Regions from separate parts of the Sporosarcina sp. P1 genome, predicted to be linked through region 2. Evidence: predicted binding sites of a transcription regulator. Region 2 holds the regulator's gene; each other region holds the start of a gene.

Evidence for each region. The regulator LexA, encoded in region 2, represses DNA repair genes until DNA is damaged. The targets are predictions, from matches to a motif close to CGAACATATGTTCG.
Region 1: CSV73_RS10610 (YolD-like family protein) is a predicted target of LexA. The motif match lies at 1,932-1,945, and genes of this name have one in related genera.
Region 3: uvrB (excinuclease ABC subunit UvrB) is a predicted target of LexA. The motif match lies at 2,225-2,238, and genes of this name have one in related genera.

Annotation. Positions count from the first base shown of each region.
Region 1 is NZ_PDYS01000009.1:120,412-124,707, forward strand. It holds gene CSV73_RS10595 (proline dehydrogenase family protein) at 1-321, opposite strand, end outside; gene CSV73_RS10600 (DUF3298 and DUF4163 domain-containing protein) at 410-1,030, opposite strand; gene CSV73_RS10605 (nucleotide excision repair endonuclease) at 1,147-1,524, shown strand; gene CSV73_RS10610 (YolD-like family protein) at 1,559-1,909, opposite strand; gene CSV73_RS10615 (methyl-accepting chemotaxis protein) at 2,017-3,729, opposite strand; gene CSV73_RS10620 (MarR family winged helix-turn-helix transcriptional regulator) at 3,962-4,296, shown strand, end outside.
Region 2 is NZ_PDYS01000001.1:234,002-238,297, reverse strand. It holds gene tkt (transketolase) at 1-667, opposite strand, end outside; gene CSV73_RS01180 (DUF896 domain-containing protein) at 776-1,012, opposite strand; gene CSV73_RS01175 (YneB family resolvase-like protein) at 1,080-1,733, opposite strand; gene yneA (cell division suppressor protein YneA) at 1,730-2,056, opposite strand; gene lexA (transcriptional repressor LexA) at 2,252-2,872, shown strand; gene CSV73_RS01160 (methionine gamma-lyase family protein) at 2,924-4,183, opposite strand; gene hfq (RNA chaperone Hfq) at 4,278-4,296, opposite strand, start outside.
Region 3 is NZ_PDYS01000017.1:24,373-28,668, forward strand. It holds gene uvrA (excinuclease ABC subunit UvrA) at 1-162, opposite strand, end outside; gene uvrB (excinuclease ABC subunit UvrB) at 170-2,152, opposite strand; gene CSV73_RS13670 (IDEAL domain-containing protein) at 2,365-2,622, opposite strand; gene CSV73_RS13675 (ABC transporter permease) at 2,815-4,026, opposite strand; gene CSV73_RS13680 (ABC transporter ATP-binding protein) at 4,010-4,296, opposite strand, start outside.

The DNA of each region.
Region 1 (4,296 bases), on a different contig from region 2:
AAATGCATAGTCAATATCGAGGCCGAGTTGTGACGGTTTGATCGAGATGTGCGCATCCACTTGATGTTGTTGGATCGCGTCCACTACGACTAATATTTGTTCTTTCGCTTCGATGGCCTCGCTCTTTTCGTAAACAAATTCTCCCAGATTATCAATCGTACATGAAATACCTGCTTGATTGAGCTCTTTGACACTATCAATCATTTCTTCGATGTTAGTTCCTGCCACTACTTGTTGGGCTCCTAATTGGAAGCCGTATTTTTGGGCAGCTTGATTCAGTAGTTGATTTTCAGATAAACCGATAAAGAAATTTCTTAGCATAGTTTCCACCTCTTTTGTATATTTCGTATATCGAAATTATAACACTATTTCGTCATGTAAGCCCATACATTTGTTTATACAGAGACTCTCAAGTTCCTATAAACGGCAACATTCGGTCTGCCGGACTATTTGGTTTGATAATATCTTGTAGATCAAGTAATGGGATCGGAAAATAAGGGAAGCCCGCTACATAAGGTGAAATTTCGTATAGTTGGAAGTAGACAACAAGACTCGTGTCTGCAATATAGAAATCTTGGTCAGGCTTGATTTTAGTGAATGGCTCAAGCACCGGTGTTTTCCATTGCTGAATATGGCGTCTGATATATTCAGATATCCGCTGCACATAGGGACTGCCTGGCTTGAACATGTCTTGCAAATTGTATTGCCTTCCCGTTTTCGTATCAAATGTCAGAGATTTGACGTAGGTCATTCCATGGGCTCCACCAGTGAACGAGTAGGCGATCAAGTTAATACTGAAGAGATCACGCTGATTATTTTTAATTTCGTAATTTGCCACCATCTCGACAAGACTTGGATCATAATAATTATTGTCCTCTAGCAGTTTATTCATTTCCTTGAACAGCACTTGATTTAGCTTCTGTTGAACTTTTGGATCATCCAGTTTCGTGATGACAGGATAATACACATCCACTTTCGGCTTGGTATTCGATATGTGATACGTTTCTATAACCGCAGGGTTTTTCAACATTTCATCCTTCCCGAGACATTTGTTTACTATATGCAAGGGATGTAAAGAAAGTTTCTCGCTTTTTTTTTGGTCGTATGATAGGATAAACACTGACTGATATAAGGATGTGAAGTAAAATGATCAATATTACATTACCTAAACCGGACGTAACCATCGTTCGCAGAAAACAAGAAATGGGACCGGACGAAACACCGATCAAGCCCATCTATGGTTTCATCGATTTTCATGATATTCCACGTGATAAAGGCGGCCTTTTGTTGTTCTTCAATCAAAGCGACGAGCTATTATTCGTAGGAAAAGCACGAAAATTGCGTCCACGTCTGAAAAAGCATTTTGAAGACCAAGTGTCTCCATTGCGTAATCACCGTGAAGAAGTAGCAAAAATTTCTGCTGTTGTCATCGATGATCCTATGGAACGCGAAATCTACGAAACCTACGTGATCAACACTCAGCAAGCAAAGTACAACGTAGAAAAAGCATTTTTCAGAGATTAAGCTGTCTGCCTTCGCAGACGGCTTTTATTTTTGCCTATACACCACCCGCTTCTTTGGACAACTGGACATCTACCACGTCCTCCACATGAATTCTTTCCGTTCCGAACGGATCGCATAACATGATCGTCATCGTCCGCAAGTCAAGCACTTCAATTTCTCCTTGATGAAAGCGAACTTCTCCATCATGCCACGTCTTAATCATCGTCTTGACACGCCTGCGCCACGCCACTTCAAGTGTCTCCTGCATCGTTTGTAGCTCCCAGTCGGTTAACTCAGGCCGTTCTATATATTCATCTTCCTGTTGCCAATCACGTAGTCTCTCGAGGTGTTCAGGCAACATGAGTGACGTCCACTTCAATTTCCCTCTATCTCGGTTCCTTTCCATTAGGTATTCCCCATTCCTTGAGCGTATGTATGTTCGTATTATACAGAACGTACATTCTAAAATCAATGGTTAAAAAGACCATCGCTTGATAAGCGATGGCCGAGTGTTTATTTAGGTAATTTGAATGAACCGACAAACACTTCCAATTCACGCGCCATTTGATTGGTCTGCGTAGAACGTTCTGAAATTTCTTCTATGCTCGCTGTCGTTTGCTCGGCAGCTGCTGCAATATTATTCGTCATGTCTTCGATATTTTGTATAGCGTGCGTCAAGTGCTCAATCAACTGCACTGCTTCTGTTGACTTCGCAGCTTCCGACGTCATCAAGTTCGAGATATTCTTGATTTCCTTAACCGTTTCTCCGACTGCTACGGAAATATTACTCAATGATTGAGACGTAAGCTTCACTGTTTCTGTACCCTTCGTGATGTGCTTCGTATTTTCCGATGTGGAAGTAATGACTTGCTGGATCCGATCAGAAATATCCTTCACCAGCTTCTCTACTTCAAGTACTTCTTGATTGGATTGCTCAGCCAAGTTCCGTACTTCTTCTGCAACTACCGCAAAACCTTTACCATGCTCACCTGCACGAGCCGCTTCAATGGATGCGTTCAGCGCGAGTAAATTAGTTTGAGCTGCGATTCCTGCAATGGAACCTGTGATGTTTTGGATCTTCGTCGTAGATTCGACTAAGTTTTGGATCGTATCTCCCACTTCTTGTGAACCATTTCGAATTAATTCCATATCATGGCTGATTTCTTCTGCACGTTTTGTGCCTTCTAGTGCAATCTTCATCGTTTCATTGGAGTTAACGAGCATCGAATCGGCGCTTTGTTTCGTATTGCTTAAACCACTTGCTAATCCTGTAAGAATACCTGTTGCGTGCTTTGCATTTGACGTACCATCTGTAACCGCTGTGACGACTTCTTCGATATTATGCGCAACCATCGTAATCGCTTCACGCATTTCAGAAAGTGATGCAGACGTCTCTCCCGCGTTTTCGGATAAATGTTGCGATGTCGTATTCATTGTTGCAATCATATCTTGTAGGTTCACCGTCATACGATTCAATGTACGAGCCAAGTCTCCCACTTCGTCTTGTGACTTCACTTCTGTCGGTTGAACCGCCAAGTCGCCATCCGCAATTTTCTTCGCCTGCTCAATTAAACTTGTAATTGGCTTCGTTTTCCGGCGAATCAGGAATCCTGTTCCGATTGAGGCAAGTATCATAGGAATAATACTGATCAAGATTCCATCGCGTACGACATCCCATGTACGGTGTTTGACGATGTTCGCATCGAAATCGATAACGCTGACTGCGATGATTTCTTTACTTACATCCTGATCTTTATGTATTGGCGCATAACCTGAAAGCCGCTCCATATCACCATACTCGTAAGGTTGGGAGTATGTCGAATGTCGATGTTCGAGTAGATCTGCAATTGCTTCTTCATCTAAATGGAACTGATCTCCTGGCTTAAATCCTTTTGCTTTCAGATTATCGTCGAGAGCAATGAGTTTTCCATCCAAATCCAAAATATATTGTGTTTCAAATATATTCTTATGTTCGGTTGTCCAGTTCAACGTCTTCCCAAGTTCATCTTGTGTATCGACATCGCCAGCCAATGCCTTCTCCAAATCACCAGGTCGAATCAATCCAGTAGTAATATTGGCACAGCCGTACGCCTCAATTCCAGCAGCGTCATACAATTTATCATAAGCCGTCTTATACGTAGCCAGTGATGTAATGACTAGCATCACCACCAAAATCCCAGCTATAATAGTACCTAGCTGAAACGTTAACGAATCTTTAACTTTCATCAAACCTTATGCCCACCCTTCCTATTTAGTTCATCTAGTTCATTCGTTGTCTTCATCATACTCTATCAATCTACAATTAAAAAGAAGAAAATGAAAAACTCTTGGATTTTAACATGTTGCGTGAGATGTATGTATGATTATCGTGTCACAACTGTTTTATTTCCTATATACTATAGTATGATGAATAATATATAAGCATAAAGTTTCTTAAAGGAAAAGGAGGTGTTGTTTTTTGAATGAAGAACAGACAATTTTCAATTTGGTACATTTGATGGATCAAGTAACGAATAAAATGCTGATCCGTTTCCAGCAAGAATCCAAGCTATCCCTAGGAATCTCCCATATTCTTGTGTTGCTGGAGTTACATAACAAAGGGGAGCAACGTCCTTCTGACTTGGCTGAGACTCTAGGCTTCACGCCCGCTTCATTGACGCATTTGTCGTCGAAGCTCATTAAAAATGAGTGCATTACGTTGCGTAATGATGAAGATGACCGTCGAACAAAGTATTGGAAAATAACTCCTAAAGGCTTAGAAATTTTGGTCGAAGCACAGAAATGCGGAATGAA
Region 2 (4,296 bases):
TATCATTGCCGTCTTCTACTCGTGAGTAGTTCCAGCCATATGATTCAAAACGCTTTCTAATGTTTTCGGAGAATGACATATCCAAATCGCCATCTAGAGAAATGTCGTTGCTGTCATATAGTACGATCAGTTTGTTTAATTGAAGATGGCCTGCCATGGAGATTGCTTCTGCCGCTACACCTTCCATCAAATCACCATCTCCACAAAGTGCATATGTGTAGTGGTCGACAATATCGAAACCTGGCTTGTTATACGTTGACGCTAAATGTTTTTCAGCCATTGCCATACCTACAGACATACCAATTCCTTGGCCAAGTGGTCCAGTCGTTGCTTCCACTCCTACTGTATGTCCATATTCCGGATGTCCAGGTGTCTTTGAATCCCATTGTCTGAAACTTTTCAAGTCATCAATAGTTAAACCATAGCCACTTAAATGTAATAAGCTGTATAGTAACATCGAGCCGTGTCCTGCTGAAAGTACAAAACGATCACGATTGAACCATTGTGGGTTTGATGGATTGTGGTGTAAATGTTGCGTCCATAGTGTATAAGCCACCGGCGCTGCGCCCATCGGTAATCCTGGGTGACCAGAATTTGCTTTTTCAATCGCATCGATTGATAATGTTCGGATTGTCGTTATTGCCAGTTGATCGGTTTTTTCGGTCATGCTGTACATCCTTTCCATCCTGCCTCATATGAGTGTTTTATAGTACATATTCCTTCTATAGTGTAGTCAATTCCACAATTAATTACAATGTTAATCCTTTACCTATCATCAATTTAGTGGTTTTAAATTGGCTCTAGCTTGTTTGACCTTTTCAGGTGTTACGTCATTTCCTTCTGGGTCCACTACTTTGACAGATTCGATAGTTTCACGCATACTTGAACGGAATGTTTCCAAGTATTCCTTTCTAAGCCGCGTCTGTTCTTTTGCTTCCTCAATCGATAATCCTGTTGTTTTCTTTTTATTTGCCAATTCATTTATGCGTTTTATTTTCTTTTCTGAGAGCACCTTTAAAAACCTCCATAAGTTAGTCGTTTAATAAAATGTAAACAACCTGGAGGAAAAGTGCAACCTATTAGCGTTCCAGAGCTAAAAACTCTTTATATCTTCTATGAACCGTCGCCTTACTGACAGCATGACCTAATCCATTTAATACATTTGCAATTTCTTCATACGTGAGACCTTTGTTACGGAGTGAGACAATTTCTTCTATCGGAAGCTCAAGTCTTTCACGCCCCAATGCTTGGTCAATATTCCGCAGATTCTTCGATGGATCATAGCCTTTGTCAACAGCACGCTTCATCCCTCTACGTATTTTCGCATTATGTAGTTTGCGTTGATATTCTTCTACGATTGCAAGAATTTCTAATAACATTGAATCCATTTCATTCAGTTCTATCGTACCGTTTGAATGATTGGTAATCACAGTCGTCTCACTTTTAGCGATTACATGCAATATTGCGACTCTTGCATTACCTCGTCCTAATCGTGTTTCGTCTTGAATAAATACTGCATCCACTGAACCGTCTTGAATTCGATCCAACATCGATAGAAGACCTTCACGATCCATGTCGTATCCACTCTGCCGATCTGTATAGATTCCAACGCAATCATATGATAACTCAGTAGCTAATTTTTCAAGTTCTTCTTGCTGCCTTACAATAGATTGTTCTTGTGTTTCTTTTTCCGTACTCACTCGGCAGTATATTACACATCTCTTTTCAATCATTTAGTTCCCACTCCTATTTCAGCTACTCGAATATCTGTTTGTTTATTAATTTTAACAGGCACCCGCAGTAATTCACCTGAAACGATTTGATCCGTAGGTAATTCATTTAAAGAACGTACCTGTTCGATCCAGTGGGTGGTCGGTATATCTTGTGAGTAATTAGAAGCCAACTGCCACAGTGTATCCCCTTCATTAACAACGATTTCCATATAGAGATCTTCCTCAGCCATTTTATCGAATTGAACCCAAGCAAATGATACACAAACTGCTAATAATACTGCAAAATAATAATTATTTTTAATAAATTCTTTAATAGACTCCATTATAATTCCTCCTCTAATTTTCGCTTTTAGAATACACGTTCGGAATACTTGTTCTTAATTATAAGAGAACATATGATTCTATGTCAAGTAAAATTAGAACCTTTGTTTGATTAGTAATCGAACACATGTTATACTATATTCAAAATAGTGGTTCAGTATTCCATTGCTCGCAAACTAGTAGAAGAGGTGAATCTGTTGAAGAAAATATCAAAGAGACAAGAAGAAATACTTGCGTTTATAAAAGATGAAGTGCGTTTAAAAGGGTACCCCCCTTCCGTTCGCGAAATTGGAGAAGCTGTCGGTCTAGCTTCAAGTTCTACGGTCCACGGTCACTTATCACGACTCGAAAGTAAAGGCTTCATACGTAGGGACCCGACAAAACCACGCGCCATTGAAATTTTGGATCCTGAAGGACTGGACGAGTTAAAAAGTGGCGTTATGCATGTACCGTTAATTGGTAAAGTTACAGCAGGGAATCCAATTACAACGATTGAAAATATTGAAGAGTACTTCCCATTGCCGGATACATTCGGTTCATCAGAAGAGGAAATCTTCATGTTGGAGATTGTAGGGGATAGCATGATCGAAGCCGGCATTTTAAACGGAGACCGCGTGATTGTCAGACAAACGCACTCCGCAAGTAATGGTGAAATTGTCGTAGCTATGACAGAAGAAGATGAAGCAACAGTCAAACGTTTCTTTAAAGAGAAAGACTATTTCCGACTCCAACCAGAAAACTCATCCATGGAGCCAATCATTGTAGATCAAGTTTCTATTTTAGGAAAAGTGATTGGTGTATTCCGTATGATTCATTAATAAAGAAAAAGTGTATCGAAAACCACATGAGGTTTTGATACACTTTTTTCTTTATACCAATTTCTTTTCAAGTAACTGTTCCATAGAATCTAGTACAGCTGATTTTACATGCTCATAAGTCAATCCGCCTTGAATATATGCTGTGTATGGCGGTCTGATCGGGCCGTCAGCTGTCAATTCGATACTGGAGCCTTGAATGAACGTTCCCGCAGCCATGATGACGTCATCAGCATAACCCGGCATATAGGATGGTTCCGGTGCATATTGGGCATTGATTGGTGAATTTTGCTGAATCATTTGGCAGAATGCAATCATTTGTTCCGCATTCCTAAAATTCACTGATTGAATTAAATCCGTACGAAGCTCACTGTAATGCGGTGTCGTATTCATACCGAAGCTACCGAAAAATGCCGATGTGAATAACGCGCCTTTAACCGCCTGACTAACTACGTGTGGTGCCAAGAAGAAACCTTGATACATCTCTAGTAACGTATCGAGAGAAGCTCCTGCTTCGGCTCCAAGACCTGGAGATGTCATACGATATGCACATTTCTCAACCAAGTCTTTCTTACCCGCTATGTAACCACCTGTTCTGGCAAGTCCGCCACCTGGATTTTTAATAAGTGAGCCTGCCATAAGATCTGCCCCAACTTCAACGGGCTCTTTCCTTTCAACGAATTCTCCATAGCAATTATCTACAAAGATTACAACATCCTCTTTCATGTTGCGGACTTCCTTTATAATCGCTTCAATTTCATGGATTCTGAATGAGGGATTGCTTGAATAGCCTTTAGAACGTTGAATCGCTACGATTCTCGTCTTCGATGAGATTGTTTCTTTTACTTTCTCATAATCAACGGAACCATTTTCTTTCAAATCAACATGCTGGTACGAAATTTGAAAATCTTCTAGTGAACCAGTATCTTTCCCTTTGCCCGAAATGATAGACTCCAACGTATCATATGGTTTACCTGTAATATATAGAAGTTCATCACCTGGGCGCAATATTCCAAACAAGCTAATTGTAATTGCATGCGTTCCGGAAATGATTTGATTTCTTACAAGACAGTCTTCCGCTCCGAATACGTCCGAATATACTTGTTCCAATACATCACGACCACTGTCGTCATAGCCATAACCTGTTGATCCCGATAAATGAAAGTCACTTACTTGATTTTTTTTGAATGCTTGTAAGACTTTTCTTTGGTTAAAAAATGCAACTTCTTCTACCGTCTTCACATACGGCGCGATGAGTTCTTCCGCTTCTTTTGATTTAGTTAGTAATTCTTCATTAATGGGTGCAATTTGCATGTGTAGTACCTCATTTCATTTTGTCATATTCTATTTTACCAGATGAAGTCTATATACTAAAAGAAAGACAATAAAAAAACAGGCAAGCGCCTGTTTATAGTTCATCTTTTAAA
Region 3 (4,296 bases), on a different contig from region 2:
GCGGCGCTGTCCTTCCGCGTAGATCGTATCAAAAGCCAATGAGGATTTTCCAGACCCCGATAGACCCGTAAGCACTACTAGTTTATCGCGTGGTATCTTCACGGTAATGTCCCTCAGGTTGTTTGCTCTCGCTCCCTGTATTACAAGTTCTTTATTTTTCATGCGGACTCTACCTTTCTGCTTTCAGTTCTAGTACGGTATCGCGTAACTCTGCAGCTCTTTCGAAGTCCAAAGCTTTTGCTGCATCTTTCATTTCCTTTTCCAATTTGGTTAGCAATAAGCCTTTCTCGTCTTTCGATAACTTCTTGCCGTTCGTCACCTTTTGCAAATACGATTCCGTTTCTTCAGCCACTTGAGTGGCACGAATCAATTCACGTATCGGTTTGACAATTGTCGTTGGCGTTATACCATGTTTTTCATTATAAGCTATCTGAATTTCACGACGACGTTCCGTTTCATCAATAGCTTTCCTCATAGAATCTGTTATTTTATCCGCGTACATAATGACGCGTCCTTCTGAGTTACGTGCTGCACGACCAATTGTCTGGATCAACGCACGTTCCGAACGCAAGAATCCTTCTTTATCCGCATCCAAAATCGTGACTAATGAAACTTCTGGGATATCGATGCCTTCACGCAGCAAGTTGATTCCGATCAGTACGTCATACGTTCCGACACGCAACTCACGAATAATTTCTGTCCGTTCCAATGTCTTGACGTCCGAATGGAGATACTGCACTTTAATCCCAATATCTTTTAAATAATCCGTCAAATCTTCTGACATTTTTTTCGTGAGAGTTGTAATCAAGACACGTTCATTTCGCTCGATTCGAAGATGTATTTCATCCAATAAGTTATCAATTTGTCCCTCAATTGGACGCACTTCAATGATTGGATCGAGTAATCCTGTAGGACGTATAATCTGTTCTACCATCACGTCTGTATGCTCAATTTCATAAGGGCCTGGAGTGGCTGAAATATACATCGCCTGTCGAATATGTTTTTCAAATTCTTCGAACATTAATGGACGGTTGTCCAATGCGGACGGCAAGCGGAAACCATGCTCCACCAATACCTTTTTACGCGCTTGGTCTCCATTGTACATACCGCGAATCTGTGGCAACGATACGTGACTCTCATCTACGACAATCAAAAAGTCGTCAGGGAAATAATCCAGCAACGTATAGGGAGTTGCACCTGCTTCACGCAACGTCAAATGCCTAGAATAGTTCTCAATACCGGAACAGAAGCCCATCTCCCGCATCATTTCTAAATCATAGCGCGTCCGTTGTTCCAAGCGTTGCGCTTCCAATAACTTATCGTTATCACGTAAATATTTCAGCTGTTCTTCCAATTCTATTTCAATATTCTCAATCGCTTTTAATAGCTTTTCTTCGCGTGTAACGAAGTGAGATCCAGGGAAAATAGCTACGTGATCACGATCACCGATGACTTCACCCGTTAAGGCATCCACTTCACGGATTCGTTCAATTTCATCTCCGAAAAACTCGAGACGTATACAACGCTCGTCACGTGCCACCGGGAAGACTTCGACTACATCGCCTCTCACACGGAACGTCCCACGTGTGAAATTAATATCATTGCGTTCGTACTGAATATCCACTAGCGTACGCAAAAGTTGATTACGCGGTATTTCCATTCCCTTGCGCAATGAAAAAACCATGTCATTATATTCTTCTGGTGAACCCAGACCGTAAATACACGAAACGGATGCCACAATTAATACATCATTTCGTTCGAATAAAGCACTCGTTGCGGAGTGGCGAAGTTTATCGATTTCATCATTGATCGATGAATCTTTTTCAATGAAAGTATCGGTTTGCGGTACATACGCTTCCGGTTGATAAAAGTCATAGAAGCTGACAAAGTATTCTACTGCATTATCTGGGAAAAACTCTTTGAACTCGCTATATAATTGACCAGCCAACGTTTTATTGTGGGCGATGACCAGTGTAGGTTTATTGATCTCCGTCAGTACATTAGAAACAGTAAATGTTTTACCCGTTCCCGTTGCACCAAGTAATGTTTGATGTTTCTTGCCTTCTTTTATGCCGTTAACAAGGCTGTTGATCGCTTTTGGCTGATCTCCTTGCGGCGTATATGGTGCTTGCAATTGAAATGTTTCGTTCAAATGGTTCCACTCCTCTTCTTAAACACCTGTCCTTCTATTTTACCACAACTACTGTTTTTTCTAAAGAAATAACGAACGTACGTTTTAAGCTAACTCTCTATGTACTTTATTGTACCCTTGTACTTTGGGAAAGAAACTTACAGCTAGGACATTCTATACAATAAAAAACACTGCCAGGATTTTTCCCTAGCAGTGTCTATGAATAAATTAAATTAGTTGGTTTTAAGTTCATATCCATGTTCTTGTGACATGTCGAGTAATTGTTGTGTATACAGGTCGAATGCTTCTTTGTCATTTTGATCTAGCGCATCGTCAATCAATAGCATGATTCGCGATTGTGTTTGTTCCCAATGAATGTGTTGTAGAAACAGATCCCAATAGATTTCGTTCAGCAGCTTTTCTGCTTGGAGAGAAGTGCTATTACTACCTACCGCTTTCAAAAATTCAGCATATGAGTTGTTATTATTCATCTCTCTCACCCCTGATACCTTTTAGTAATTATATATGCAATGGAATACAAATTGCAACCATCAATCTAACTATTCGAACTTTTGAATTATCTTAAAGTAGTTAGAAGAATATTTACTAGGTACATATATTCAGCCAACATGGAGACAAAAATTAAATTACTGACTTAAGTACAACTTCACTATTGCGTATTATCATATTTCTTTCATTTGCTCTTTGGTCAATCGAATCGTCGCTTCACCTACAATGAGTGCTATAGCCGCGATTAGGAGTGGTGTGACACTTAGTCCATACAACGGTAATGCCGCCAGTAATAGAATAATTGCTTGTAGCCAAATTAACTTTCGGACTAATGAACGGACTGCTTTGATTTGAGATTTTTCATGTTCTTCAGGATACAGCTGATCCATAGTGAACTCGTCGCCACCTTCAAGTGCCAATATTAACTGAACAGCAGTCGCAAACGCCAATGCCCCTACAAAGATGAACGATACAATCGGTAACGGTATTAAGAACGCACCCAATGCAGCCAACGCCGTTAATCTAACCCACAACCAAAACGTATCATCTGTACGAATGAATGTCCTGACGATTAAGTATTTTTGTACATCTTTGCGCTTGAACGTAGAACGTTTCATAGCCATCTTTAACCAGCTACGCTTACTCACTGATCCAACCAGATGCGGAACTTCCGTGAAGTAATTCGCAAATCGATAGAAACGCATCATACGATTTTGTTCCAATTCAATAAACTGCTCATACGGAAACGGATAATGTGTAGCTTGTTTTTCCCAAAACTTCGCATAGAGCATGGCGATAAGAATTCCGATAAAGATTGTCACTGTACTCCATGTAAGCGCAAATTGAATCGTGAGAAATGTTAAAACCAGTCGCAGAACACGATCCGGCCAAACGAAAGCATGATTCGCAATACGGACGTTGTATTCAGTCCCTACAAACAAGCCTTTAAAGGCAACGATCATCAACATAATGAGTATATAATCAGTGCCCGTCCCCACTTCTGTTGCCTTCAACAATGGCAATGCAATGACCATAGCAATCAACGGCAAAGGGAGTTGTGAAAACGACGACCAAGTGATGGAGCGTCTCATATAGCTCGGCAATTGATTTTCTAATGGTAGAAAAAAAACAATATCTGCCGGCTTTAGTAACGTGGTCGGTGCAGCTTTCATTAACAAGAGCGCAATAACTACGGATACGATGAAGACAGAAGGGAACGAAACAGGCACTTCTTTCAACCACTCACTATATGCATAGCCCCCGGCTCCAATAGCGAACATGAAAACGATAGCCAAATGTCCAGTGAATACATAGCGCATATACTTCTGTAGTTCATTGATGTAATGGAAGAACCGCTGTCCCCAGATTTCATGCATGTTGTTCATAGTCAGTTTCCTCAGTCATTGCAATATATAAGTCATCAAGTGTTGCATCTGGTCGTCCGAACGCTTTGCGCAAGTCGTCCATCGTCCCATTCGCACGTACTCGCCCTTCGTGCAATAAAATAATACGATCACAATACTTCTCAGCCGTCGCCAATACGTGAGTCGACATCAAAATAGAAGCACCCGCATTTTTTCGTTCAATGATTTGATCAAGCAAAGCGCGAATCGCCAACGGATCTAATCCGACGAATGGCTCATCGATAATATATA